3 regions of the Mesorhizobium sp. B2-1-1 genome follow, and region 1 is predicted to be linked to each of the others. Evidence: predicted binding sites of a transcription regulator. Region 1 holds the regulator's gene; each other region holds the start of a gene.
The links. Region 1 encodes HrcA, which represses chaperone genes, less so after heat shock. Its sites were predicted from a motif close to GTTAGCACTCNCNNNNNGNGAGTGCTAAC; they were not measured.

Region 1 (9,658 bases):
GACGCCGGGCGCGCCGTCGAGCGCGTCAACGCACAGGCCCGAATCGTCCGACAGCGCCGGCAGGCCCGTCGCCTTGGCCGCGGCGAAGGCCTTGATATAGGCGTTCTCCTCGAAGGTTGTGCCGGTCTCCTCGGGTTCGGGCAAGCCATAGTCCTTCGCCGATTTCGCCTCGAATCCGAATGGCGCCATCAGATCGGCGAATTCGCGCAGCTTGCCTTCATTGTGGCTGGCGACGACGATCTTTTTTCCGTCGAGAAAATGCATCAAAGTCCCCAGATTCTCGGCTCGGCGAATTCGATCGAATTGCCGGAGGGATCGCGGATATAAAGCGAGCGGCCGCCTTGCGGCCATTCGAATTCGCTTTCGACAGCGATGTTCTTCGCCTTCAGATGGGATTTCCAGCGGCTGATTTCATCGGCGGTCGCCGCAAAGCAGAGATGGCCTTCGCCCGATGTGCCGTGTGGCGGCACTTTCAGCCTCGCGTCGGGCGCGGGCGGGACCTTGGTCGCCTCGGCGTTGAAGATCAGCAGCACGCCGGCTCCGCAACGGAAGAAGAGATGGCGGCCCTCGACCTTGCCGAGAGGAGTGAGGCCGAGGATGTCGGTGTAGAAGGCTTCGGCAGCGGCGAGGTCGGTGACGTAAAGAGCGGATTCAAGAATTGCAGAGGGGATCACGAGGCACCCCCCTCTGGCCTGCCGGCCATCTCCCCCGCAAGGGGGGAGATTGGCGGCGTTGCCGAAAGCGCTCGTCCTGCAATGCCGGAGATTGGCGAAGGCAGAGGTGACAACCGATCTCCCCCCTTGCGGGGGAGATGGCCGGCAGGCCAGAGGGGGGCGCCTGGGCTCGACATTGAAAGCCTAAACCACCGCCATCTGCTGCAAACTCACCAGCCTCTGGATGCCTTTCTTGGCCAGGCCCATCAGCTCGGCGAACTGCCCTTCCGAAAAGGGCTCGCCCTCGGCCGTGCCTTGGATCTCGACGATGCCGCCCTTGCCGGTCATGACGAAATTGGCGTCGGTGCCGGCCGAGGAATCCTCGATATAGTCGAGGTCGATGACCGGCTGGCCGTCATGGATGCCGCAGGAAATCGCCGCGACATGGTCTTTCAGCACCTTGGCGACGCTCACCATCTGCCGGGCCTCCATCCAGCGCAAGCAATCGTAGAGCGCCACCCAGCCGCCCGTGATGGAGGCGGTGCGGGTGCCGCCATCGGCCTGGATGACGTCGCAGTCGACGGTGATCTGCTGCTCGCCCAGCGCCTGCAGGTCGACCACCGCGCGCAGCGAGCGGCCGATCAGCCGCTGGATCTCCAGCGTGCGCCCGCCCTGCTTGCCGGCGGAGGCCTCGCGGCGCATGCGCTCGCCTGTCGAGCGCGGCAGCATGCCATATTCGGCCGTCACCCAGCCTTTCCCGGAATTGCGCATCCAGCCCGGCACCTTTTCTTCCAGGCTTGCCGTGCACAAGACATGCGTGTCGCCGAACTTCACCAGGCACGAGCCTTCGGCATGTTTGGAGATGCCGCGCTCGAAGGAGATGGCGCGCATTTCGTCGAACTGGCGTTTGGAGGGGCGCATTCGGCCTGCTTTCTTGTCAGCTTTTTTGAATCTTGGCCGGCTTTTAGACGCATGCGGGGCACGGCGTAAAGGAAAATGGACCGGCGGCCGCAAACGCGGCGACACCGGGGTGATCGCGCAACACGACACCGGGTTGCGCGCAGCGCCGCGAAGTCTATATCCTTGAACCGGAGGTTATGGCCGCAATGACCAAGGCAGTCGATCCCGCTTCGCAGTCGCTCGCTCTTCACACGCCGGCACTTCAGGCGCCCGCACTTCAGGCGCTCGACATGCGTTCGCGCGACATCTTCCGGCGCATCGTCGATTCCTATCTGAGGGACGGCGAGCCCGTGGGATCGCGCAGCCTGTCGCGCATCCTGCCGTCCTCGCTGTCGCCCGCCACCATCCGCAACGTGATGAGCGACCTCGAACATCTCGGCCTGATCTACGCGCCGCACATCTCGGCCGGCCGTCTGCCGACGCAGGCCGGCCTGCGCTTCTTCGTCGACGCCTTTATGGAACTGGGCGACCTCTCCGACGAGGAGCGGCGCAGCATCGAGGCGCAGGTGCGAGCCTCCGGCTCGGGCGCTACCCTGGAACACATGCTGACCGAGGCCAGCCAGATGCTGTCGGGCATGTCGCGCGGCGCCGGCCTGGTGCTGGCCGCCAAGAACGAGGTGGCCCTTAAGCACATCGAGTTCATCCAGCTCGAACCGACCAAGGCGCTGACCGTGATGGTGTCGCAGAACGGCGACGTCGAGAACCGGGTCATCGATCTGCCGGCCGGCATCACCGTCTCGCAATTGCACGAGGCCTCGAATTTCCTCAACGCCCATATTCGCGGCCGTACGCTGGCCGAGGCGCGGGCGGAGGTCGAGCGTATCAAGGAAGAGACAAGGGCAGCGCTCGACACGCTGTCGCAGGACCTGGTGGAGAAAGGGCTGGCGGTGTGGGCCGGCGCGGAAAGCGGCCTGCCGGCGCGCCTGATCGTGCGCGGCCGCGCCAATCTGCTCGAAAACGTCACCGCCCAGGCCGACATCGAACTCCTGCGCCACCTGTTCGAGGACATGGAGACGCAGGACGGGCTGATCCAGCTGCTCGACCTCGCCGAGGCGGGACCGGGCGTGCGCATCTTCATCGGCTCGGAAAACAAGCTTTTCTCGCTCTCCGGCTCGTCGCTGGTCGTGGCGCCTTACCGCGACAAGGACGCCCGCGTCGTCGGCGCGCTCGGAGTCATCGGCCCGACCCGGCTCAACTATGCCCGCATTGTCCCGATGGTCGACTATACGGCGCAGCTGATATCGCGCATGCTGCGCTGAGAGCTGGGATCGATCCAGCCGGCCGAGGAGAGAAAAGATGGCGCTGGAATCGTTCAAGGCCCAGATCAGCCTGCTGCTGGAGGAGATGGTCAACCAGCCTGAGGATGTGCGCGAAGTGCAGGAGCAATTGCGCGAGAAGCTGCGCGAAATCCGCGCCATGGGCATGCCGCTGCCGGCCGACCTCGTCGAACTGGAAAAGAACCTCGACGCCGATCTCGACGCGGATACCTGACCCGAATTCCTTCAACTCCCCGTTTCGTCCGGAACGACTGCCGAGCCCGCCCGTTCCCTTGGTGCATGTGACCTCGGTCTTGGGACAACGACATGCATGAAGAAGCGAGAAGCTGGAGACTGGGATGATCCGACTTGCCGGCGCGGTGGCGCTCCCTGCTGCCTTGCTCTTCGCCGCGACGGCATTGGCCCAGCAGGCAGAGCCGGTGCTGAAGGGCGCGGCCGCATTCGGTGACTGGCGTGCCGACGAGCCGGGCGTGCGCCGGCTGATCAGGCCGCAAGACCAGCCCCGGCCCTATGTCACCAGATCCGCTTCGAACAGCGCCGGTCCGGTGCAAAGGCCTCGAGGCGCCGAGCCGCGGCTGCCGGCGGGTTTTTCGGCGGAACTGATCGCGTCGGGCATCGATAATCCGCGCGTCGTGCGTGTCGCGCCCAATGGCGACCTGTTCGTCGCCGACAGCGAGGCCAACCAGATCCGCGTCTACCGTCTCGGCGAGGGCAGCGCGAAACCTGTCAGGGACGGCATCTTCGCCCGCAATCTCAACCGGCCCTACGGCATCGCCTTCTATCCGCCAGGGGACAGCCCGCAGTGGATCTATGTCGCCAACAGCGACAGCATCGTGCGCTTTCCCTACCGCGATGGCGACCTGAAGGCCTCCGGCGAGCCGGAAACCGTCGTCCGCGATATTCCGGCCACTCATCACTGGACCCGCGACGTCGCGTTCTCGCCGGACGGCAAGACGCTGTATCTCTCGGTCGGCTCCGGTTCGAACGCCGCCCAGGACATGGCAAAAAAACCGCGGGGCGGGCTCGACGCCTGGGCCAGGTCGAAGCCGCTCGGCGCCACCTGGGGCGCGGAGGAAGGCCGCGCCGACGTCAGGGCTTTCGACCCGGACGGTAGGAATGGCCGCATCGTTGCCACCGGCTTGCGCAATTGTTCGGGCATGGCCATGCAGCCGGCGGCGGGCGCGCTGTGGTGCGTGGTCAACGAGCGCGACGCGCTCGGCGACAACGTGCCGTTCGAATATGCGACCGAAGTGAAGGAAGGCGCCTTCTACGGCTGGCCCTGGTACTATATCGGCGACAATGAGGATCCGCGCCACAAGGGCGCGCGTCCCGACCTTGCCGGCAAGGTCACCGTCCCCGACATTCTGATGCAGGCGCATTCGGCGCCGCTCAACATCGCCTTCTACGACGGCAGGAATGTCCGCGCGGGATCCGGTTTTCCGGCCGAATACAGGGGCGACGCCTTCGTCGCCCTGCACGGTTCGTGGAATCGCGGCAACAGGACCGGCTACAAGGTGGTGCGGCTCAAGTTCAAGGACGGCAAGCCGACCGGCGAATATGAGGATTTCATGACCGGCTTCGTCACCTCCGGCGGCGAGGTCTGGGGCCGGCCGGTCGGCGTGGCGGTGGCGAGCGACGGCGCGCTGATCGTCACCGAGGACGGCAACGGCACCATCTGGCGCGTGACCTACGGCGACGGCCGGTCCTGATCCGCTGGGAGGCCTCGAGCACGGGGCATGCCTGGTGCAACCAAATCCGGCTCCAGGCAATTCCCGCCCGCGAAACTCTGTGCGACAAGGCGCCGTCCCAGCAGTTTCGCGGACGCAAGGCTCGATCCATGACCCTCACCGGCTTCCTCGCCTACAGCGCCGCCCGCGGCTTGGCCGCGGCCATTCCCGGCCCCGGCGTCACCGCGCTTGTGGCGCGCGCGCTCGGTTCCGGCTTCCGCTCGTCGCTGGCCATGTCCTTCGGCCTGATGCTCGGCGACCTCCTTTATCTCACCGCCGTGGTGCTTGGGCTTGCCTTTGTCGCGCAGACCTTCGGCTTGGTGTTCCTCGCCGTCAAATGGGCCGGCGTCGCCTATCTCGCCTTCCTCGGCTGGCGCTTCTGGACCGCCGGCATCACGCCCGAGACGGTCGAGGCCAGGAAAGGCAAGGGCGGGCTGGCGTCGAGCTTCCTCGCCGGCCTGACGGTGACGCTCGGCAATCCGAAGACGATGATCTTCTATCTCGCCATCACGCCGACCATCGTCGACCTCAAGACCATCACGCTGGCCGACTACGGCATCCTCGCCGCACTCACCGTCCTCGTCCTGTTCGTGGTGCTGGTGCCTTATCTGGCGCTGGCGGCCAAGGCGCGCTGGTTCCTGCGCTCGCCGCGCGCCCTGAAGGCGCTGAACCGCACCGCGGCCGGTTTCATGGTCGGCGCGGCGGCGGCGATCGCCGCCCGCCAATAGGGCCATTTTTGCCAAGGCATTCCGCCGGACTGGCTTTTGCGGGAACGCTTTTCCGAGGCCGAGGCGTTTTAGACACGGGCCCCACTCGGATATTTTCGGGCGACGGTCTATCTTGCGTCCGTGGAAGGCCTATCTTGGCGGCCATCCGTCTGAGATCAGTTCCATCCGCCTGACATTCTGGGAGCCAAACCAATGAACAAGTTCGCCGCCTCCGCTCGTGTTCCCGGCCGTGGCCGCATCTACAATTCCATCACCGATACGATCGGCGACACGCCACTGGTGCGGCTCGACAAATTCGCCAAGGAGAAGGGCATCGTTGCCCATCTCCTTGCCAAGCTCGAATTCTTCAACCCGATCGCCTCGGTCAAGGACCGTATCGGCGTGGCGATGATCGAGGCGCTCGAGGCATCGGGCAAGATCGCTCCCGGCAAGACGACGCTGATCGAGCCGACTTCGGGCAATACCGGCATAGCGCTTGCCTTCGCCGCCGCCGCCAAGGGCTACAAGCTGATCCTCACCATGCCCGAGACCATGTCGGTCGAGCGCCGCAAGATGCTGGCGCTGCTCGGCGCCGAACTGGTGCTGACCGAAGGGCCGAAAGGCATGAAGGGCGCCATCGCCAAGGCCGACGAACTGGCGGCCACCATCCCCAACGCCATCATCCCGCAGCAGTTCGAGAACCCGGCCAATCCCGAGATCCATCGCACGACGACTGCCGAGGAGATCTGGAACGACACCCATGGCGAGGTCGACATCATCGTCTCCGGCATCGGCACCGGCGGCACCATCACCGGCGTCGGCCAGGTGCTGAAGAAGCGCAAGCCTTCGCTGCATGTCGTCGCGGTCGAACCGGAAACCTCGCCGGTGCTGTCGGGCGGCCAGCCTGGCCCGCACAAGATCCAGGGCATCGGCGCCGGCTTCGCGCCAAAAATCCTCGACACCACCATCTATGACGAAATCGTCACGGTCTCGAACGAGGATTCGGTCGCCAATGCCCGCCTCGTCGCCCGGCTGGAAGGCGTGCCGGTCGGCATCTCCTCGGGCGCCGCTTTGCAGGCGGCGATCGTCGTCGGCTCGCGGCCGGAGAACAAGGGCAAGAACCTGGTGGTGATCATCCCGTCCTTCGCCGAGCGCTATTTGTCGACGATCCTGTTCGAAGGGCTGGGCGCTTAGGGTCTTCGTTGGGCGAAGCGATACGACGCGTCGCCTGTCAAGTTTCGACACGCCCCCTGCCGAGCGCCTAACACAAAGGTGCTTAGCCTGGCCCGCTGAAAAAACCCGCCGTGGCGGATGCCACGGGCTTGAGCAGCGCCCTGCTTCCGGTTCATATCGCCCCCGGCCCCCGCAGGGCCGGCGGAGGACCTCATGTACAAGCTCTACACCCGTCCCGGCAGCGGCGGCTTCGTTGTCGAGGCGGCCCTGGCGCTGGCCAAGGCGCCGTTCGAGCAGATCGACGTACCGAAATCCGATCGGCCCGATCCCGCTTTCCTCCACATCAGCCCGCTGAACCAGGTGCCGGTGCTGACCTTGCCGGACGGCCGCTCGCTGACCGAATCGGCGGCCATCTGCATCCTGCTCGCCGAACGCCATCCGCGGGCCGGGCTGGCGCCGGCGGCCGATGAACCGGCCCGCGCCGACTTCCTGCGCTGGATGGCGTTCATGTCGTCCGCCCTCTATCCGGCGGTGCTGCGTTTCTACTACGCGCCGCGCTACACGGCCGACGCCGACGGCGCCAAGGCCGTCAAGCAGGCGGCCGTGGCCGAGATGGACCGCGGCTTTGCCGTCGTCGATGCCGCCTTGCGCGGCCGCGACTGGCTGGCAGGCGAGGCGATGTCGGTGGCCGATATCTATTTGGCCATGCTGGTGGCCTGGCATCCCGACAGCGGCAAGGCACGCACTGCCTGGCCCGACATCGAACGCCTGTGGGCCAGGCTTCGCGAGCACCCGCTGATGAAGACGCTCAACGCATCGCACGAAATGTGGCCGGGCTGAACAATTCATCGGCAAAGCACCGCGCTCAGGCATTTCAATGCCTGAGCGTCGCGCGTTTTCCCTGCAGGAAGCGGCGTACCGCCGGATCGCTTTCGAGGCCGATCGCACGGTCATAGGCTTCGACCGCCTGCGGCACCTGGCCGAGCCTGGCCAGAAGGCCGGCGCGCGCTGCCCAATAGGGCTGGTAATCATTGAGCCGCTTGTCGTCGCCAAGCACGTACAGCGCCGCCAGCCCCGCCACGGCGCCCTCGGCTTCGGCGATCGCCACCGCGCGGTTGATCGCCACCACGGGCGATCGTGCGATCGAAAGCAACGCGTCGTAGAATTCGCGGATCGCCACCCAGTCGGTCTCGCCGCTCAGCCGCCGCGCCGCGTGAACGGACTGCACGGCCGCCTCGAGCTGGTAGCGGCCGATCACGCCCATGGAGGCGGCGCGGCCGAGCAGGGTTTCCGCCTCGTCGATCAAGGCATGATCCCAAAGCGCATGATCCTGCTCGGCGAGCGGCACATAATCTCCGGACCCATCGCGGCGCGCGGTACGGCGCGCCTCGGCGAACAGCATCAGCGCAAGCAGGCCCAGCGCCTCCGGTTCTTCCGGCAGCAGCGAGGCCACCAGCCTGCCGAGCCAGATCCCTTCGGTGGCCAGGTTCCGGCGCCGCGTCTCTGTGCCCGCCGGGTCGGACCAGCCCTCGGCGAAGGTCGCGTATATGGCCTCCAGCACGGTATCCAGGCGCTCGCCGAGTTCGGCCCGCTCCGGTACGCGGAACGGAATGCCGGCTTCACGGATGCGGGCCTTGGCCCGCACCAGGCGCTGGCCCATTGTCGCCGGCGGAACCAGGAAGGCGGAGGCGATCGTCGCGGCGTCGAAACCAAGCACGGCCTGCAGGATCAGCGGCGCGCGCACGCCAGGTTCGATCGCCGGATGCGCGCAGGCGAACATCAGCCGCAGCCGTTCGTCGGGCAGGTCCTGGTCGGTCATGCACGCCTCCGCCTCCTCGGCAATCAGCTTGAGATGGTCGCGGCCGGTTTCGCTGGTGAGCCGCCGCCGCACCGCGTCGACACGCCGCCGCCTTGCCACGGCAAGCAGCCAGGCCTCCGGCTTTTCGGGCACGCCGGTTCGCGGCCAGCGTTCGAGCGCCGCGGCAAAGGCGTCGGCCAGCGCGTCCTCGGCGGCGGCCACATCGCGCGTGCGCGCCGCGAGCCAGGCGACCAGCTTGCCGTAGCTTTGCCGGGCGGCGGCCTCGGCGGCTGCCCGGGCAATCTGCGCGCTGCTGTCCATCACATCGTCATTTCTTGGGCATGTATTCGGCCATTTCCCAAATCGGCCGCAACTCGACCGTGCCTGTGCTGGCCGCCGGGCAGCGCGCGGCCCATTCGATGGCGGTATCGATGTCGGCCGCTTCGATCATGTAGAAGCCGGCAAGCTGCTCCTTGGTGTCCGCATAGGGGCCGTCGATCACGTTGGTCTTGCCGTCGGTGATCCGCACCGAGGTGGTTGCCTGAGTCGGGCGCAGCCTTTCTCCGGCCAGCCACGCGCCGGATTTCTTCAACGCTTCGGTATAGGCGCCATAGGCCGCGCTCATCTGTTGAGCCTTCTCGATCGGCGTGTTCGCCAGTGCGGCTTCGTCGTTGTTGATCAAAAGCATGTATCGCATGGGTCTTCTCCCGTGGTTTCGTAGGCCGCGTCCTTGCGAGCCGGACATATGTCGCGCGGCAAGGGCCGATTTCGACAGGTGCCGGAAAAAATCTTTCGGCCACGGTCGCGTCCCGCGCAAGCCGGGAGCTGTTTCCGCATCCATTCAACCGTTCGTCTAATGAATGCAATTGCGGGTTGGCATTTGCGGCCCGCCGTCTAAACTTGGCCGGTTCGCATCGAGGAGGTGGTGCGGCAGCCAATATTTCAGGGAGGAAACCGGATGTTCCATTTCAGAACGAAGTTCGTTGCGGCCGGCGCAATGGCGCTATCGCTTGGGCTCGGCATTGCCTCGGCCAGGGCACAGGAATTCATCAACGTGCTGACCGGCGGCACGTCGGGCGTCTACTACCCGCTCGGCGTGGCGCTGTCGGAAATCTACAGCAAGGGCATCGCAGGCGCCCGCACCCAGGTGCAGGCCACCAAGGCTTCGGTCGAGAACCTCAACCTGCTGCAGCAGGGCAAGGGCGAGATCGCCTTCGCGCTCGGCGATTCCGTCAAGATGGCCGCCGAAGGCAATGCCGAGGCCGGCTTCCCCGGCAAGCTCGACAAATTGCGCGGCATCGCCGCCATCTACCCCAACTATATCCAGATCGTCGCCAGCCAGGAATCCGGCATCAAGACGCTG
Region 2 (9,658 bases), 850 kb from region 1:
GCTTATCGGCCTCGACGCCTCGGGTTTCGACGTCTCGCCTGAAGGCTATCGCCTGTCGCGCCTTGTCCCCGGCATCGATGCGCGCCGCGTGCGCGAACTGGGTGGCACGGGCGGCAAGATCATGGTGTATCTGCGGGCCGACAAGCCCGAAGCGAATGAGCACAACATCGCCATCCTGCGCCAATGCATCGCCGATTTCGGGCAGGAAGATTTGTTGCTCGTCGTCGAATTCCTGACCTATCAGCTCGAAGACGAAAGCCCGGAAGATTATGCGGCGAAGACCCCCTGGCTCGTCGAGGAAGGCACAAGGATATCGCTGGAGTGCGGGGCAAAGGTGCTGAAGCTTCCGTATCCCGGAACGCCGGAAGCCTGCGCCAACATCACCAGAATGGCTGGCGAGGTGCCGTGGGCGGTGCTTTCGGCCGGCGTCAACCACGCCACCTTCCTCGGCCAGGTCGAGATTGCCATGCAGAACGGCGCCTCCGGCGTCATCGCCGGCCGCTCGCTGTGGAAGGACTGCATCTCGCTCGATCGTGACATTCAGCGCGAAAGGCTTAAGACCATCGCGGTGCCGCGATTGCGTGAGATCCAGGCGGTAATCGGGCATCACCGGCGCAAGGCCGCCGCCTGATATCCGCGTTGGATCACCGACACGTGCAGGACGTCATGCCTCTCAGCATAGGGATAGATATAGGCGGCACCAATCTGCGGGCCGCCCGCATTTCGGGCGCCGGCGAAATCCTCGAACGTCTGTCCGAAAAGAGCGCGCCGGACCCGCAGGCTGTGCTCTCGCGGATCGCCGGGATGGTGCGCCGGCTCGACACATCGGAGGTTTCGGCCATCGGCATCGGTGTTCCCGGTCGCGTCGACGCGGATCGCCGCGCGGTCCTGTCCGGCGGCTACGTCAATCTGGCCTCCGTCTCGCTGGCGCAGCGCCTGGAAGACATGGCCGGCAAGCCCGTCGTCATCGACAATGACTGCAACATGGCACTGGTCGCCGAGATGGCGCTCGGCGCCGGCCGGGGCCATCACGACGTCGCCATGTTCACCATCGGCACCGGCATTGGCGGGGCCGTCGCTCAACATCGGCGGATCGTGCGTGGCCGGGCAACGGCAGGGCAGCTCGGCCACATCACTGTCGACGTCAATGGCGAGGTCTGCGCCTGCGGCCGGCGCGGTTGTGTCGAGACCACCAGTTCGGGCACCGCGCTTGGCCGTCACATCGCGCGGGCCGGCTTGCGTACCGACCTTTCGGTCGACCAGCTCTTTGCCCGCGACGCCGCCGGAGACATCCAGGCGCGCACTATACTCGAAGCCTGGGCAATGCCCTTACGTGCCGCCATCGATACCAGCGTCGCCATGTTCGACCCCGGTGTCGTCCTGCTCGGCGGCGGTCTTGGCTGGGCGGCACACAAGGCGCTCGGCCGCGCGCCGGCCCTGGCGCCGTGGTACCAGTGCCCGGTCGAGCCGGCGCAGCTCGGCGACGACGCCGGCGTGATCGGGGCGGGATTGCAGGCGCTGGCCGGAACAGACATGGCGACAGCGCCGATTTTTGGCCGGCATTTTGTGCAAGCCGGCGCGGCCAGGCGCGCCGTGCTGGTCAACGGCATCCCGGCCAGCGGCAAGAGCACGGTGTCGCGCGGCATCGCCGACCGCATGGGATGGCCGTTGCTTGCGCTCGACACGATCAAGAATCCGTTTCTCGAGGTGCTCGGCGGCGGCGACCGCGCATTCAACCGCACGCTCGGCCGCGCCAGCTATCGGGCGATCTGGTCAGTCGTCGGCGAAGCCCCAGCGGGCTCCACATTCATCGTCGACGCCTGGTTCGGTTTCCAGCCGCGCGAGCTGCTCGATGATCATCTCAGGAATGCCGGGGTCGAACAGACCGTCGAAATCTGGTGCCATGCGCCCGGCGAAGTCCTTGCCGAGCGTTACGGCGCCCGGCTCGGCCAGCGTCTCCCCGGCCATCCAGGCGCGTCCTATATCCCCGAACTGATCGAACTCGCCAGGCGCGCCGAACCGCTGCGGCGCGGTCCGCTCTTCGACGTCGACACGACGAAACCGATCGACCTCGATGCCATCACGGCATGGCTGCGAGCGATGATGACGGGCGACGTTTAGAATGTTGGTGGACAAGAAGCAGCTGGCCTGGCCTGCCTAGTCAATAACCGACGGTGAAGCGCTGCTTTATGTGGGCGGGCTTCTCGATCTCGTCGACCATCGCGATGGCGTAATCCTCGAAGGAAATGCTGCTGCCCTTGTCCGAAGCCAGAAGCGTGTCCTTGCCGAGGCGGAACTTGCCGGTTCGCTCGCCCGGGATGAACATGGCGGACGGCGACAGGAACGTCCAATCGAGGTCATCGATGGTCTTCAACTTGTCGAGGAAGTCGGCGCCCTTCTGCGCCTCGGCCTTGTAGATGTCGGGAAATTCGGGCGTGTCGACCAGCCGCTTGCCGGGCGCGACCTCAAGGCTGCCCGCACCGCCGACGACCAGGTAGCGCTTCACGCCGGAGGCTCGCACCGCGGCGATCAGCGTGTCGGCATCGCTGTCGAGGAAATGCACCGAACTGATCACCACATCATGGCCGCGGATCAGCTTGGCCAGGCCTTCCATGTCGAAGACATCGCCCTTCCTGGCCGTCACGCCAGGCAGCGCAGCGATTTTTTCAGGATTGCGGGCGATGCCGGTGACGGTATGGCCACGGTCGGAGAGTTCCTTGAGCAGGCGCGAACCGACTGCGCCCGATGCGCCGATGAGAGCGACTTTTGCCATATCTTTTTCCATTCCTTGTTGGAGGTCGGTTGGGGATCACGCGGCCGCGATATGAGCGAGGAGATTGTCGAAACTGCCGAACAGCGCGTTCGAACCGATGAGGCGCGGCGCATCGTTGCGGATGACGGCGAGCGAAGGCACGCCATTGGAATGCAAGCGCTGGAACAGCGCGCGGCCTCGGCCGACCAGTTCGCGGTGAGCTGTCAGCAATCCTTCGGTTGGCGCCTTCACCAGTTCGCCGGCATCGGCCATGCCGGCGGCGGCGAGCACCTCGGCGACACCGCCGACCGTGACGATATCGCGCCCATCGACATAGCGCGCGTTCTGGATCGCCTTCAGCGCGGCCAGCCGGCGGCCGGGATTTTCCAGGCCCGCTGCGGTGATCGCGAGGGTCGCGGCATGGGAATCCAGCAACGTGCCGCGAACATTCAGCACGTTGTCCCGATAGCCCTGCGTGAAAACCTGTCCGGTCAAGCGCTCGATGCGCTGGTCGTTCGCCCAGGCATGGGCGGCAAAACCGTCATCCATCGGCCGGGCGCCTGCCCCCGAAAACAGGCCGGTCGGCAAGAGCTCGATGCGGACGCCGCTGCCGGACAGTTTTTCGAGCATCGGGCTTGCGCCATAGCACCAGCCGCAGAGCGGATCGAAAAGGTAGGTCACTTCTGGATTGCCCACGGTCGTCCGGTCTCCGTTGCCGTGGCGTTGGCTGCCGCATCCGCCAGACTTCTTGGCCACATGTGGCAGGTGACGGTCTTGCAATAAATAGCGTCCAATAATACAAACTGTCTGATTCAATCAGACAAAGCGCATGACCGAACTCCTGAATCTCAATCGGCTCGTCTATTTCACCACGGTGATGGAGACAGGCTCGTTCACCACGGCGGCGGACCGGCTTGGCGTAGCCAAGGCCGTGGTCAGCCACCAGGTCGGCAGGCTTGAACAGGAATTGGGCGCGACGCTCATGCGGCGCACGACGCGGCGTGTCACGCCGACCGAGGAGGGTCGCCTGTTCTACGACCGCGCGATGATCATCCTGCGCGAAGCCGAAGCGGCCTATGGCGAGATCTCGCACGGGGCGATCGAACCCAAGGGAATGCTGAGGCTGACCGCGCCGCTCGACTATGGCACGAAGATCGTTGCGCCGGTCATGGCCGCCTATCTCCGAACTTATCCGCATATGCGCGTCGAGGCGATTTTCGATGACGCCGTCAGCAATCTGGTGGACGAGCAGATCGACCTCGGCATCCGCGTCGGCTGGCTTGCGGATTCGTCCAATCAGGCGCGGCGCCTGGGCACGATACAGCAGGTCGTGGTGGCGAACCCGAGCTTCGCCGCAAGCCTGCCGCCCGATGTCACCCCGCGCCAGGCAAGATCGCTTGCCTGGGTCGGCAACGCCCAGCTGCGCGGCGTCGGCCAATGGCTGTTTTCAAGAGAGGGAGAAACGGTGTTGACCGAACTCAACCCGGTCATCATGTGCGACAAGAGCCCGGCGGCTCTTGCCTGCGTGCTCGCCGGTATCGGATTGGGCGTATTTCCCGACTACAGTGTCGGCGACGATATCGCCGAGGGACGTCTCGTGCCGGTATTTGCCGACTGGATGTTGCCTGTCGGCGGCATCCATGCCGTTTTCCCTCCGGCCCGGTTCCGGCCAGCCAAGGTCCGCGCCTTCGTCGAGTTGCTGGCGGCCGCCGAGAAGAAACGCTCGCGTCTCGTCGAAACGGCCTGAGGCGACGAGACAGCCCGCCAGCTCGAGGCTGACGGGCCGATCATTTTGGATCGCCGGGGCGCTCACCGATAGGTCGCAAATAGATACTCAATCCGCTCGCACGGCGCGGCCACCGGATGCGATACTGGCAGGCGAGATCATATTCGGCACCAGAATGTCATTGCGGCGCGCGAAGGCGATCAAGGTCGCCCGCACGGTTTCCGCATCGATCTCGCCGGCAATGCCGGCTTTGCAAGCGTTGAGGGCGACGGCATGGGCGCCGTTCCGGCTGGCAACGGGCCAGTCCTGCAGCATGGCATATGCTTCCATCGCAGTCTCGATCGTCACCGGAAGCCCCATTCCGACCAAGATGGTCACGGGTTCTTCAAAGCGCATCTGTGCCATGGTTTAAACCTCCATTCGATGGCAAACGAACCGAAGCATGTCGGGCAGCCTGGTGCGCGAAGACAGGTCGGCGCGGATAGGGCGGGTGCGCCGGTGTCGTCGGATTTCCGGCGGCCGCGAGCCTGATCTCGGCTGGCTCGACCGGGCTTGGCTTGAGCACCGGCGAGCCTCGGCCGGGCGCCGGTAGCGCCTTATGCGCCTTGGCGAGCGCCTCGAGCCAGGCAAGGACGGAAAGCGGCGGCCGCGCCCGCCCATCGAGCCAGGCGGCGACCTGGCCTTGCGGCCAACCAAGCTCGTCGACGAGGTCTGCCGCTTTCCACCTCAACGTTTTCAGGCATTCACGCAATTGGCCCACGATCATGTCGGTCCTCTCCCCAACCGGACATCGGTCCATCATTCGCTGTGGGGCTCAGATGATCGCGCCCTCCATCCCTGGTTGAGCCGCCGGAGCCTTCCGAGGCTGCCGACACATGCTGCGCGGCCAGGAACATCAGCGTCGACGCCGCCGTACGGCGGCTCCAGCCTGCGGACTCGGCCATGTCGAGAACGCGCATCAACAATGGCCCCAGCACGCTCCTGCATTCTGCCTCGTAGGCGAGAAATTCGTTTGCCGGATGCGTGGGCGCCGAAACGGAACCGATACCGGTCATAGTGGTCTCTCTCCAAACTTTCCCCGGGAAGCGCCCGCTCCCACTTGTGGGAGCGGGCGGCCTCCCGGCGTCCTAGAAGTCCATGCCCGCGCCGGCGGGCATGGCAGGGGTCGCGGCCTCCTTCTTTGGCTTCTCGGCCACCATCGCCTCGGTGGTGACCAGCAGGCCAGCGACGGAAGCGGCATCCTGAAGCGCGGTGCGCACGACCTTTGCCGGATCGATGACGCCTTGGCCGTAGAGATCGCCGAACTCGTTGGTCTGGGCGTTCCAGCCCCAGCCGAACTCGCTCTTCTCACGCAGCTTGCCGACGATGATCGAGCCCTCGGCGCCGGCGTTCTCCGCGATCTGGCGCACCGGGGTCTCGATCGCACGCCGCACGATCTCGACACCGGTCCTCTGGTCGGCATTGTCGATCGGCAAGGCATCGAGCGCCTTGGCGGCCCGGAGCAACGCGACGCCGCCGCCCGGGAGTACGCCTTCCTCGACCGCCGCACGGGTCGCATGCAGCGCGTCGTCGACACGGTCCTTGCGCTCCTTCACCTCGACTTCCGTCGAACCGCCGACACGGATGACGGCGACGCCACCGGCGAGCTTCGCCAGCCGCTCCTGCAGTTTCTCGCGGTCGTAGTCGGAGGTAGTCTCCTCGATCTGCGCTTTGATCTGGGCGATGCGGCCCTGGATCTCTTCCTTGCGGCCAACGCCGTCGACGATGGTGGTGTTTTCTTTTTCGATCACCACTTTCTTGGCGCGGCCCAGCATCTGCAGCGTGACGTTCTCGAGCTTGATGCCGAGATCCTCGCTGATCGCCGTGCCGCCGGTGAGGATGGCAATATCCTCCAGCATCGCCTTGCGGCGATCGCCGAAGCCGGGCGCCTTGACTGCCGCGACCTTCAGGCCGCCGCGCAATTTGTTCACGACCAGCGTGGCGAGCGCCTCGCCCTCGACATCCTCGGCGATGATCAGCAGCGGCTTGCCCGACTGCACGACTGCCTCGAGGACGGGGAGCATGGCTTGCAGGTTGGACAGTTTCTTCTCGTGGATCAGCACATAGGGCTCTTCGAGCTCGACGCGCATCTTGTCCTGGTTGGTGATGAAGTACGGGCTGAGATAGCCGCGGTCGAACTGCATGCCTTCGACCACCTCCAGTTCGGTCTCGGCGGTCTTGGCCTCCTCCACCGTGATGACACCTTCATTGCCGACCTTCTCCATCGCCTCGGCGAGGAACCGGCCGATCTCGGGATCGCCATTGGCCGAAATGGTGCCGACCTGGGCGATCTCATCGTTTTTCGTCACCTTGCGAGCGTTGGCCTTCAGTTCGGCAACGACCGCCTCCACGGCCTTGTCGATGCCGCGTTTCAAATCCATCGGATTCATGCCCGAGGCAACGGCCTTGGCACCTTCCTTGACGATGGCTTGGGCCAGAACGGTCGCGGTTGTGGTGCCGTCGCCGGCGATGTCGTTGGTCTTCGAAGCGACTTCGCGCACCATCTGCGCGCCCATGTTTTCGAACTTGTCTTCCAGTTCGATCTCCTTGGCCACCGTCACACCATCCTTGGTGATGCGCGGCGCGCCGAAGGATTTATCGATAACGACGTTGCGGCCTTTGGGACCGAGCGTCACCTTCACCGCATTGGCCAGAATGTCGACGCCGCGCAGCATCTTCTCGCGGGCTTCGGTATGGAATTTCACTTCCTTGGCAGCCATTGGATCACTCCTTCAATTTAGGCAGCTTTCGTTGACTGGTAACTTGGCAAGAAGCCGTCAGGCGGCCTTCTTCACGGTCGCGGTCTGCTCGATCACGCCCATCACATCGCTTTCCTTCATGATAATCAGGTCTTGGCCGCCGAGCTTGATCTCGGTGCCGGACCATTTGCCGAACAGAATGCGGTCACCCACCCTGACGTCGAGCGGCTGTAGCTGCCCGGCTTCGTTGCGGGCGCCGGGGCCGGCGGCGATCACCTCGCCTTCCTGCGGCTTTTCCTTGGCTGTGTCGGGAATGATAATGCCGCCAGCCGTTTTCTCCTCGGCTTCGATGCGGCGGACCAGGATACGGTCGTGCAATGGGCGGAACGTCATGTCGTTCTCCTTCAAGGACAAACAGTTTTTGAGGTTCCTCCGCGCCGGACCGGCAATATCGGCCCGGCAAGAGGTGCCGCGACCCTTGTTCAGGCATCGCGCGCGCATATCGAGCTAGTTTTGGAATTTTCCGGTTTCAAGAGGTCCGCGCAAAAATTTTGGCACTCGTCGCATGAGAGTGCCAACGCGTTGTTATCATGCAGGGATTCTCGCCAGGTCGACGATTTCACCGCTTGAATTTTGGTGAAGAGCCAACAAGATTATCCTGGCCGGCGCTGCCGAAGCACAGCCGGAAACTGGACGCTATCGAGGAGTTTTTGCAGACGGAGGACAGCGATGGACCGACATAAATTTTCGCCGATCATGCCTTCCCTGACTGACACGCCCGACACCTCGCTTGACCGGCTGCTTTCGCCGGCGAGGCACTTCAAACATCCTGACGAGGTATTGGAAGACGGCGCGCTCGACCTCTGGGAAAAGCGGGCGATCCTGTCGTCTTGGGCCTCGGATGCCTGCGCGGTGGAGTCGATGCCGGAACTGCGCCTGCCGCCGGGAGTCGAGCGGCCGGTTTCCTTCGACCACATCATGGAGGCCTTGTGCAAGCTCGACATCGACGTGCCGGCGCCGCGGTCCACGCCGGATGAATTCCGGCACGACTTCGCCAGGATGAATGCATAAGGTCGTAAGCGAAAGGAGAAACATATGGTGACTGCGGTCAGCAGAGAATTCCGCCTGCAGATGGATGGCTACGGCCTGACCACGGCCGAGATTCACTATCATATGCCTGACTACCCCAACCTGCTGCAGCTCTATGTCTGGCAGGAATACGACCTCGCTCCCGATTTCCCGGAGTTGAAGGGCTTCCTTGGCTATTGGGAAAGCGAACTGGACGGCGCGCTGCATTCCGTGCGCGTCGCACATCATCATCTAATCACACCGTCGGAATGGCGCGCCGTTGACGGCATCGTTGCCATCCATTGAGCGGATCACATTGAGCGGATCAAAAAACCTGAAGCGCGTCGCCTGCAACGCGGCGCGCTCAAAGGCTCGATTGAGCATACCTAAAATCAGAGTTCCCGAGCAGGATGAGTGATGGGATTCGTGTCATCCTGCTCTGACAGCCATCGGCTGGGCCGTCCTTGACATCGCCGCGGAACGGAATTGCTGGGGCGAAGCGGAGCGGCCCCTCGTCAGGCCGGCTCGCTTGGCCGCCTTCAAGAAGGCCTTGTAGGCGGCACGCCCGCTGCGCCAGCCATCCAGCGCATCACGGCATGCACGGCCGGCGGCGCGCCAGCTTGGTCCGCGCGCCCATTTCGGCCATTGTTGATCCAGGCATTCCAGAGCCTCGAAGCTGCTGGCGACCTTGCGTGGGGCGTCCGACAATTCGAGGGTAATCGGCTGGGGAAACCGAATATCGTTCATCACTTCCTCCGTTTTTTGACGTCTTTTTGCGAGTAAGCAATCGGATGGCGTCACCGGCGACCGTCCATCCGTGATCGAGATGGTCAGCCGTTCAGGCCGCGTCAAGGGCCGCCGGAATCTCGACGAGACGTTCGATCAGGCCTCTTGACGCCACGCCCGTCAGTTCCCAGATCGATTCCGCCGGCGCCGGAAGGGCCGGCAGGTCAAGGAGTGCCGCATCCTTGGCACTCCTCGTACCCATGTTGCTCAGCGAAGGAGGATATGGCTATGAGAACCGCTTTCGACTTTTCACCACTCTATCGGTCGAGCATAGGCTTCGACCGTATTTTCGACCTGCTGGAGAATGCCAGCCGCACGGCGAACGTCGACAACTGGCCGCCCTACGATATCTCCAGGACCGGTGACGACGCCTACCGCATCACCATGGCGGTAGCCGGCTTCAGTCAAGACGAATTGAGCATCGTGCATGAACCCAACATGCTCGTCATCGCCGGCGAGCGTGCCGGAGAGGACAATGGCGAATACCTGCATCGCGGCATCGCCGGACGGCCGTTTGAGCGACGCTTCGAACTTGCCGACCATGTGAAGGTGACCGGCGCCGGCCTCGTCAACGGTCTCCTGACCGTC
Region 3 (9,658 bases), 2.3 Mb from region 1:
CAGTCTCTGCTTCACCAGGTCGATGTTGCGGTCCAGCCGGTCGCGGTCGAGCACGAGACAAGGCTGAAAGACGCCGGCCGCCCTCAACGCATCCGACAGCGCGGTGAAATAGCCGCTCATTGGCCGATGCCGAACAGGCCGGCCATGTAGGGCGAGACGAAACGGTTCTCGGGATCGATGTCTCCCCGAACGGCCATGGCATCATCCCAGCGCGGATAGAGCTTTTTGAGATCCGCCGCCTTTAGGCTGTGCATCTTGCCCCAATGCGGCCGGCCGCCATGCCTGCGGAAGATCGGCTCGGCCGCCCGCATGAAGGGCTCAGGGTCGTTGGCGGCATCGTGGTGAATGGCGATCGAGCAGGTCAGACGCTTGTAGAAGGGCGAAAGCCAGAACATGTCGGGTGCCACCGAGCGCACCTCCATCGGAAAATAAACTTCCGGAAAGTGCTTCTCGGTCAGCTCGATGATCTGCGTGATCACCTTCGGCCCCTCCTCGAAGGGCAGATGATACTCCATCTCGTTGAACTTGGTCTGCCGGTCGCTGGCATAGACGTTGAGCCAGTCCTGCACATAATCCTCGGCCGGCACTTTCTTCACGGCGCCGCGGATCAAGGAGCGGCGCAGCCATGGCAGCCGGCGCAGCGCCCTGCTCAGCTTGCGTAGCGTCGCCAGGCCGGCCTCGTCCTGCTCGGTAGGCCTGGTGGTCGGGTTCGCGTCGCTGAGGTCGCTGGCGATGAACTGCGCGTAGCCGGAAAACGGGATGTAGTAGAATTCGGCCGACCGGTGCGCGGCCATCATCGTCTCGAAATCGCGCAGCATGTCGGCGATCGGCAGCACCCACTTGCGGCGGCGCAGCCGGTAGGTCGCGATGTTGTTCAGCGTGACTTCGCTCAAGATGCCGAAGGCGCCGAGAGCGACCCCCATCGCATGGATCATATCCTGGTCGCGGGTCCGATCGAATTCGCGCAACTCGCCCCGCCCGTCCACGATCTGCACCGTCTCCAACTGGGTGTGATAAGCGCCCAGCGTCAGCCCGGAACCATGGGTGGCGGTGCCCAGCGCGCCGCCGATCGCCTGGCGGTCGATGTCGCCCATATTTGGCAGGCCCTGGCCGATGCCGTGCAGCATGTGCATTAGCGGGCCGAGCCGGGTCCCTGCCCGCACCCGCGCGCGATGGCTTTGTATGTCGTGCGAGACCAGCCCCTCGATCTTCTCCAGGGAAACGATCGAGCCTTGCGATGCCACCAGCGCCGTGAAGGAGTGGCCAGCACCCGCCACCCGCAGCGGCCCAGGTGCCGTGCGCACCAGATCGGCAAGCTCGCCGGCGTCGGTTGGAGTGGCGATCAGCTTCGGCTCGGCGCGCACGAAGCCCGACCAGTTGCTCCAGTTCCGCGCGGTGATCGTCGACATCCAGCCGTCCCGTCAGACGCGCCGACGGCGCATAGTGGCCACGAACAGGCCAAGCAGGGCCACGCTGGCAAACGCGCTTGCCGCGGCGAATTCCGGCACGGGCCGGAAATCCTTGCCATTGATGAGCAGCGACGCCGCCACCGGCCCGATCGCCAAGCCGAAGAGCTGTGCGGCCGGCACCAGCAGCACGGCGGTACGCGTCTCGTCGGCCGTGATCGCCAGCCGGATCTGATAGGGTACGATGAACAACAGGATGAAGCCCATGACCAAGGCGGCGATCCAGAATGTCGTCAGGCCAGGTGCGCTGGCAAGAACAAGGGAGGAGACCAGCGCGACGGCACCGATGGCCGTAATGGCAATGCGGTAATCGATGCGCGCCTCGAACACGGTCGCCGTCATCGCGCCCAGGACCTGCGTCGCCAGGCTGGCCGAGACGATCAGACCGACGGTCCAGCTATCAATCCCATATTGCGCACCGAGCGGTTCCAGGAAGGCCCAGATCGCGCCGAAGAACATGAAGTAGCAGAAGACCGACAATAGCGCGGTGATCGACGGAACCGTCAGCACATTGGCCAGGTTCTCCTCTTTCGGCAGGTCGGCGTAGTCACCGGGTACGGTGAAAGCGGCCGCCAGCGAGACGACGCAGACGACGGCAAGCACGATGAAGCCGCCGGACGACCCCGCCTCGGGAATGACATAGAGTGCCAAAAGCAGAGCGAGCGCACATTGCGCCAGGGTCTGCAGCGTCACGAAATAGCCGCCGATGCGCTCCGCCCGGCGCGAACGGGCGATCAGTTCAGTGGCGATCGCGACCAGGCCGCCCTCAGCCAGCCCGGCGATGGCGCGGGCGGCGATCAGCGCATTGGCGCTTGCGGCATGGGCGGTCCATACATTCGCCAGGGCCAGCAGGATCAAAAGGACGGCGCTTTTCCAGCGCATGTTGCGCGCGGAAAGCAGCATCGCCACCACGGCTGAACCGATGGCGATTGCGATCATCTCCGCCGTGGCGACCAGCGCCAGTTCATCGCCGCTGACATGGCCCTCGGTGTAGAGCGCGCCAAGCAGCACGGGCTGAAGCCCGAGGATCAGCAGCCCGACCGAGCCGATCCATAATGCGGAGCCGAGCTCGACGCCGGTCGGGTTGCCGACCAGCCAATCGCCATTTTCCGCTTGTACGGCTTGCGTCGCAGTCACGAGGCGCCTCCCAACGTCCTTGCAGCGCGATAAAAAAGCTGACAACTTGTCAGCATTACGAAACTGATACTTGATCATGTTTCTTGTCAACCGGGAATTTTGAAGCTCTCGCGAGAGATTGGGCGCATGGCAGAAGCAAGCCGGATGGCGACGGCGCCGAGGCGCAGGCCCAAGCAGGAGCGGAGCCGCGAACGCATCGACGCGATCCTTTCGACGACCATGCGGCTGATCGGCGAAAAAGGCATCGACGCGGTGACGATGAAGGAAGTGGGCGCACTGGCGGGCGGACCGATCGCCACCGTCTACCATTATTTCCCCAACAAATCGGCGATCCTGGCGATGCTCTATGAGCGCTTCTCGGAGGAAAGCCGCGCACGCTTCGGCGAGATCATCGCCGAAATAAGTGGGCTTGAGGACGTGACGGCTGCCGCGGACCGCATGATCGAGGACTATTACCGGCGCGTGGCCGACGACCCGGCCATCCAGGATCTGCAGAACGCGATACAGGCTGACAAGGCGCTGCAGAACCTCGACATTGCTGAGACAAGGCACCAGGCCAAGATGTTCTGCGACCACGTCGCTCCGATGCTGCGGCCCGACCGGCGCGAAGACTTCGCGCGCGTGGTGTTCCTGATCTTCCAGCTTGCCGGCGGCGTCGTGCGGCTAGCGCTGACGCAGGACGAGAAGGAAGGCCGCCGCACGATCGACGACTACAGGTCCATCATCCATACGCAGCTGAGATTGTTTCTGTAGTTTTCGGCGGCGGCTTTCGCGCCCCTCTCCCGTGACATCGACACGTCTTGCGTATCGAAGTATCGGGCGGCAGGATCTCTGACCGATAGCGGCAGAGCACCCTCCGCGCCTTGTTTTGCCGTCGATTGCGGGAGGAACCGGCGCATTTCGCATGAAAGGCCAGCGGCAACTGGCACGTTCTGCGAGCGGGCTTTCGCGGAAAACAAAATTTCGCGCCGCTGCCCGCTCGCGCGCGCCTTGACTCTCGCCAGCCAGCAGCCTATTTCACCGCCACGTTAGCACTCGCCCTGGGTGAGTGCTAACCACAGGTCCGGTACCGCCGGGCTTTGTAGATTGTCCGGCTTCGCCGGACGGAGGAACTGTTTCTCACCGTTCTCATCGAGGAAGAAAACATGGCAAAGTCGAAGTTCCGCCCGCTTCATGACCGCGTGGTCGTACGCCGGGTCGAATCCGAATCCAAGACCGCCGGCGGGATCATCATCCCCGACACGGCGAAGGAAAAGCCGCAGGAAGGCGAGATCATCGCCGTCGGCTCCGGCGCCCGCGACGAAGCTGGCAAGCTCGTGCCCCTGGACGTTAAGGCTGGCGACCGCATCCTGTTCGGCAAGTGGTCGGGCACCGAAGTCAAGCTCAATGGCGAAGACCTTCTGATCATGAAGGAATCCGACATTATGGGCATCATCGGCTGAATATCGGCCTTTCCATCAACTGAATCTTAAATCTTCGGGCTCGATCCGAGCCCCTGCCAGGAGTTGAACATGGCTGCCAAAGACGTAAAATTCTCCCGCGACGCCCGTGAGCGCATGCTGCGCGGCGTCAACATCCTCGCCGACGCGGTGAAGGTCACGCTCGGCCCCAAGGGCCGCAACGTCGTCATCGACAAGTCGTTCGGCGCACCGCGCATCACCAAGGACGGCGTCACCGTCGCCAAGGAAATCGAACTTGAGGACAAGTTCGAGAACATGGGCGCACAGATGGTCCGCGAAGTCGCTTCGAAGACCAACGACATCGCCGGCGACGGCACCACGACCGCGACCGTTCTGGCGCAGTCGATCGTCCAGGAAGGCCACAAGGCGGTTGCCGCCGGCATGAACCCGATGGACCTGAAGCGCGGCATCGACCTGGCCGTGACCGAAGTGGTCGCAGCTCTCGGCAAGGCCGCCAAGAAGATCAAGACCTCCGAGGAAGTCGCCCAGGTCGGCACCATCTCGGCCAATGGCGACGAGTCGGTCGGCAAGATGATCGCGGAAGCGATGCAGAAGGTCGGCAACGAAGGCGTCATCACCGTCGAGGAAGCCAAGACCGCCGAGACCGAGCTGGAAGTCGTCGAAGGCATGCAGTTCGACCGCGGCTATCTCTCGCCCTACTTCGTCACCAACCCCGATAAGATGGTTGCCGATCTCGAGGACGCCTACATCCTGCTCCACGAGAAGAAGCTCTCCAACCTGCAGGCCATGCTGCCGGTCCTGGAAGCGGTCGTGCAGACCTCCAAGCCGCTGCTCATCATCTCGGAAGACGTCGAAGGCGAGGCCTTGGCCACGCTGGTCGTCAACAAGCTGCGCGGTGGCCTGAAGATCGCCGCCGTCAAGGCTCCGGGCTTCGGTGATCGCCGCAAGGCCATGCTGGAAGACATCGCCATCCTCACCGGTGGCCAGGTCATCTCCGAAGACCTCGGCATCAAGCTCGAGAATGTCGGCCTCAACATGCTCGGCCGCGCCAAGAAGGTGTCGATCTCGAAGGAGAACACCACCATCGTCGACGGCGCCGGCAAGAAGGCCGAGATCCAGGGCCGCGTTGCCCAGATCAAGCAGCAGATCGAGGAGACCACCTCGGACTACGACAAGGAGAAGCTGCAGGAGCGTCTGGCCAAGCTCGCCGGCGGTGTTGCCGTTATCCGCGTCGGCGGTGCGACCGAAGTGGAAGTGAAGGAAAAGAAGGACCGCGTCGATGACGCCCTCAACGCGACCCGCGCGGCCGTAGAAGAAGGCATCGTTGCCGGCGGTGGCGTGGCCCTGCTGCGCGCTTCGGGCAACCTCAAGGCCACCGGCGTCAACTCCGACCAGGCCGCCGGCATCAACATCGTTCGCCGCGCACTGCAGGCCCCGGCCCGTCAGATCGCTGCCAACGCCGGTGCGGAAGCATCGATCGTTGCTGGCAAGATCCTCGAGAACAAGGGCGCGACCTTCGGCTACAACGCCCAGACCGGCGAATATGGCGACATGATCGCCATGGGTATCGTCGATCCGGTCAAGGTCGTGCGTACGGCTCTCCAGGACGCGGCCTCGGTCGCCGGCCTGCTGGTCACCACCGAAGCCATGATCGCGGAGGCTCCGAAGAAGGAGTCGGCTGGCGGCGGCATGCCTGGCGGCATGGGCGGCGGCGGCATGGGCGGTATGGGCGGCATGGACTTCTAATCCAGCCATCTGCTTTATGCATGCGGAAAGGGCGGCAGCGATGCCGCCCTTTTCTTTGCACATTCAGGCTTTGCTTCAGCGTAGTCGGTTGGAACCAGCGTCAGACAGCAGTGCTCTCCGCTTGCCGCGTCGCCTTGCCGGCGAGGACTGCCTGCTCGATCAGGGTAGCCACCTCATCGGCCACGACGTTGATCGATGAGCGATCGCGGGTGGCGCGGGCAATCACCATCAGGCCTTCCAGCGAGGACTCGACCAACAGCGCCAGCGCCCGTGCGCGGCGCTCGACCACCCCTGCCCTGACAAACGCCTGGCGCAGCAGGCCGATCCACTGCTCGAAAGCGGAGCGGCAGATTTCCTCCAAGTCCGGCACGTCGTTCGGCGCATCGAGCACGACCGGCGCGATCGGGCAGCCGAGCGAGAATTCGTTGTCCTCCAGCATGCGAGCGACCGACTGGTAAATGTGGTGAACGGCAACCGCCGGATCGCTTTCCGCCGCCAGCTCGGCGCCAAGCCTCTCAGTCACCTCGGCCACGCTGGCGCGCGTCACTTCGACGACCAGCTGATCCTTGCCACCGGGAAAGTGGAAATAGAGCGAGCCGCGCGGGGCGCCGCTGGCGCTCAGTATGTCATTGAGCGAAGTGCCGTGATAGCCGCGCCGCCTGAGCAGCAATCCGGTCGTTTCGAGTATGCGGGCTCTCGTATCGTTCGCCATGTCAACCTCTGTCAGGAGAGATCCTTATAAGCCTTGCCAGAAATATGACAACTGGTCTACATAATATGTAGATCAGTCTATATAATCGAGAGCCGAAATGCGCAGCTATCGTCTTGAGGGTTGGGCGGAACCGAATGTCTGGTGATGCGGGAAGAGGTGCGACCGGAGCCAAGTCCCCAGGAGATCGTGGTGCGGGTGCGCGCCACCTCGCTCAACCGACGCGATACGATGATCCTCAATGGCACCTACCCCCTGACACCGCGCCGCGGGATCGTTCCGCTCAGCGACGGCGCCGGCGAGGTCGTCGCCATCGGCGATGATGTCACACGCTTTGCCGTCGGCGACCGTGTCACCGGCAGCTATTTCGCCCGCTGGATCGATGGCCGCATCAATGCCGGACTGATCGACCAGCTCGGCTGCACGCTGGATGGCATGCTCGGCGAGTACGCCGTGCTTGACGAGCAATGGGCGGTGCGAGTTCCCGAGCATCTCGACTGGCGCGAGGCGGCAACGCTGAGCTGCGCCGGCCTGACAGCCTGGAACGCACTGACCGGGGCGGAGATTCCCAAGCCCGGCCAATGGGTTCTAGTCATAGGCTCGGGCGGCGTCTCGCTGTTCGCGTTGCAGTTCGCCAAGCTGCTCGGCTGCCGCGTCGTCGCCGTCACCTCTCGCGCCGAGAAGGTCGGCAAGCTGCGGGCGATGGGGGCCGACCTCGTCGTCTCCTCGACCGACATGCCGGAATGGGGGGCGATGGTGCGTGGCGAAACCGGCGGTATCGACCTTACCGTCGAAACCGGCGGCCCGCCGACCTTCGCGCAGTCGCTGATCGCCAGCGCGCTTTATGGGCGCATCGTGCTGCTCACCATTCAGGATGCGAAGGGCGCAACGGTGCAGATCCCCGGCGCCGTCTATCAGCGCAGCCTCGTCACAATCGGCCGTCTGTTCGTCGGCAGCCGCGCAAACCTCGAAACGATGCTCAACGCCGTCTCGGCGCACCGGTTGAGACCGGTCATCGACAAGGTCTTCCCCTTCGCCGAGGCCCGCGACGCCTACCGCTATTTCCAGCAGGGCGACGTCTTCGGGAAGGTCGTCATCGACGGAGCCTGATCTTTCATATCGATCGAACCAGAAGGGAGAACAGCAATGACAATTCGTGAAGCTTCGGCCGAGTGGCAAGGCACGCTGAGGGAAGGTTCAGGCCGGCTGCGGCTCGGCAGCGGTGTGTTCGAAGGCGCCTATTCCTTTCCGTCGCGTTTCGAGAACGGCCCCGGCACCAACCCGGAAGAACTGATCGCGGCCGCGCATGCCGGCTGTTTCTCGATGGCGCTGACCTTCATCCTTGGCCAGGGAGGTCATGTTCCCCGGGACATCCGCACCATCGCCAGGGTGCACCTCGGAGCGACCGAGGCCGGGCCGACCATCACCCGCATCGACCTTGAAACGGCGGTGGAGGTCACGGGGCTCGCCGAAGACCAGTTCGAGCGCCTTGCCCAGTCCGCCAAGGCGAGCTGTCTCGTTTCGCGCGCGCTGGCCGGCGTGGCCCAGATCAACCTCAAGGCGACCCTCGTGGGTACCGCCGCGCAACAATGAATCAGGAGAAGTACGAGATGAGCAGCATCATGGACGGTCATCCAGAGTCGCGGCGGACAGCCGAGATCATGCGGCGCTTCAACGATGTGTTCCAGTTGCACGATCCGTCGGCGCTTGCCGAGTTGGTGGGCGAGGACTGCGTGATTGAAAACACCGTGCCGGCACCGGACGGTGCGCGCCATGCCGGCAAGGCGGCCTGCGTCGGGCTATGGACGGCGATCGCGACCCAGCCCGGCACGCGCTTCGACATCGAGGAGACCTTCGTCGCCGGCGAGCGGGCGACGATCCGCTGGCGCTACTGGATGGCGGACGGCAATTCGCTGCGCGGCGTCAATCTGATGCGCGTCGAGGGCGGGCGGATCGTCGAGGCGATGGGCTACGTCAAGGGATAGGCCGGCTTCACCATATGAGTTACACCTAATACACATCGGTTTGTGCTAGGAATAGAGTCCGACCGCCATTCGACGATCGAGAAAGACCATAGGGAGGACTAATGTCATGAACATCAGAACCGCCTGCTTTGGAGCACTCGCGTTGACCGTTCTCAGCGGCACGGCACTTGCCGGAGCGCTCGACTCGCCCAAGATGATGGAACCGTTCTTCACCGATGCGAGCATGAAGACGATGAAATCCGACGCCGAGATGAAAGCCGCCTGGGCAAAAATGTCCAAGGACGACCAAGCCATGATGATGAAGGAATGTCAGGATGCGGCGATGAGCAAGCCGTATGCCCCGTTCTGCGAAAAATTGAAGGCGCTCGGCGGCGCGAACAAATGATTGCCGGCTAGTCCGGAGTTGAAGAACAAAAGAAGGCGGGCCAAGGCTCGCCTTCTCATTGTTCGGCATCGATTTCGTGCCAAGGCGAGGCGAACGAATTCTACCTGTCCGCCAGCGCAAGCTTGGCGCCGAGCATGACGAAAGCGCCGGCGAACGTGCGGCGCATCCAGGTCAGCACCCTCGGCCGCGACGCGACATGGCTGCGGATCGAGGCGGCGAAGATGCCATAGCCGACGAAGATGACGAAGGTCAAAAGCATGAAGACGCTGCTCAGTTCCAGCATCTTCGACAGCGCGTGCGGCTCGGTCGTGCTGACGAACTGCGGCAGGAAGGCAAAGAAGAAGATCGACAGCTTCGGGTTGAGCACATTGACGAGGATGCCTCTCGCAATCACCTTGCCGGTGGAGCGCGGCGCGACATTGTCCTCGACGTTCAGACCACCCCTCTCCTTCAGCGTGTTCCAGGCCATGTAAAGGAGGTAGGCGACGCCCAGATATTTCAGCGTCTCGAAGGCGACCGCGCTGGTGTGCAGGAGCGCGGCGAGGCCGGTGATGGCGGCAGCCATATGCGGGATGATGCCGAGCGTGCAGCCGAAAGCGGCGACGATTGAGGCGCGGGCGCCGCGGGAAAGCCCGGCGCTCAGCGTGTAGAGGACGCCGGTGCCGGGCGAAGCCACCACGATCAGCGACGTCAACAAGAATTCGATGCTCACGATTTGGTCCTCCGCTGTGCTGCCCGGCGGGCAGCGTAGCAGCGAAATCCCCGCGCACAAGCCGCGGCGCCGTCAGATCAGAGGACAGGCAGCCCGT

Region 2: the regulator HrcA is predicted to act here: its motif matches at 7,767-7,795, upstream of FJ972_RS07805 (co-chaperone GroES).
Region 3: the regulator HrcA is predicted to act here: its motif matches at 3,631-3,659, upstream of groES (co-chaperone GroES).

What each region holds. Positions count from the first base shown of each region.
Region 1 covers NZ_CP083954.1:750,463-760,120, reverse strand. The annotation lists gene rdgB (RdgB/HAM1 family non-canonical purine NTP pyrophosphatase) at 1-264, opposite strand, end outside; gene FJ972_RS03590 (VOC family protein) at 264-674, opposite strand; gene rph (ribonuclease PH) at 858-1,574, opposite strand; gene hrcA (heat-inducible transcriptional repressor HrcA) at 1,760-2,872, shown strand; gene FJ972_RS03575 (hypothetical protein) at 2,910-3,104, shown strand; gene FJ972_RS03570 (PQQ-dependent sugar dehydrogenase) at 3,229-4,599, shown strand; gene FJ972_RS03565 (LysE family translocator) at 4,728-5,345, shown strand; gene cysK (cysteine synthase A) at 5,538-6,518, shown strand; gene FJ972_RS03555 (glutathione S-transferase family protein) at 6,711-7,337, shown strand; gene FJ972_RS03550 (RNA polymerase sigma factor) at 7,372-8,616, opposite strand; gene FJ972_RS03545 (YciI family protein) at 8,624-8,992, opposite strand; gene FJ972_RS03540 (TAXI family TRAP transporter solute-binding subunit) at 9,254-9,658, shown strand, end outside.
Region 2 covers NZ_CP083954.1:1,603,889-1,613,546, reverse strand. The annotation lists gene FJ972_RS07850 (tagatose-bisphosphate aldolase) at 1-631, shown strand, start outside; gene FJ972_RS07845 (ROK family protein) at 667-2,121, shown strand; gene FJ972_RS07840 (NAD(P)-dependent oxidoreductase) at 2,162-2,773, opposite strand; gene FJ972_RS07835 (DsbA family protein) at 2,810-3,448, opposite strand; gene FJ972_RS07830 (LysR family transcriptional regulator) at 3,582-4,499, shown strand; gene FJ972_RS07825 (DUF982 domain-containing protein) at 4,587-4,883, opposite strand; gene FJ972_RS07820 (helix-turn-helix domain-containing protein) at 4,864-5,244, opposite strand; gene FJ972_RS07815 (hypothetical protein) at 5,222-5,533, opposite strand; gene groL (chaperonin GroEL) at 5,606-7,237, opposite strand; gene FJ972_RS07805 (co-chaperone GroES) at 7,295-7,609, opposite strand; gene FJ972_RS07800 (hypothetical protein) at 7,946-8,287, shown strand; gene FJ972_RS07795 (usg protein) at 8,312-8,590, shown strand; gene FJ972_RS07790 (DUF982 domain-containing protein) at 8,714-9,031, opposite strand; gene FJ972_RS07785 (hypothetical protein) at 9,123-9,272, opposite strand; gene FJ972_RS07780 (Hsp20 family protein) at 9,299-9,658, shown strand, end outside.
Region 3 covers NZ_CP083954.1:4,217,313-4,226,970, forward strand. The annotation lists gene FJ972_RS20770 (alanine racemase) at 1-120, opposite strand, end outside; gene FJ972_RS20775 (D-arabinono-1,4-lactone oxidase) at 117-1,409, opposite strand; gene FJ972_RS20780 (MFS transporter) at 1,422-2,603, opposite strand; gene FJ972_RS20785 (TetR/AcrR family transcriptional regulator) at 2,730-3,356, shown strand; gene groES (co-chaperone GroES) at 3,749-4,045, shown strand; gene groL (chaperonin GroEL) at 4,115-5,770, shown strand; gene FJ972_RS20800 (TetR/AcrR family transcriptional regulator) at 5,871-6,482, opposite strand; gene FJ972_RS20805 (zinc-dependent alcohol dehydrogenase family protein) at 6,627-7,589, shown strand; gene FJ972_RS20810 (OsmC family protein) at 7,626-8,072, shown strand; gene FJ972_RS20815 (nuclear transport factor 2 family protein) at 8,090-8,464, shown strand; gene FJ972_RS20820 (hypothetical protein) at 8,571-8,849, shown strand; gene FJ972_RS20825 (LysE family translocator) at 8,950-9,561, opposite strand; gene FJ972_RS20830 (YkgJ family cysteine cluster protein) at 9,639-9,658, opposite strand, start outside.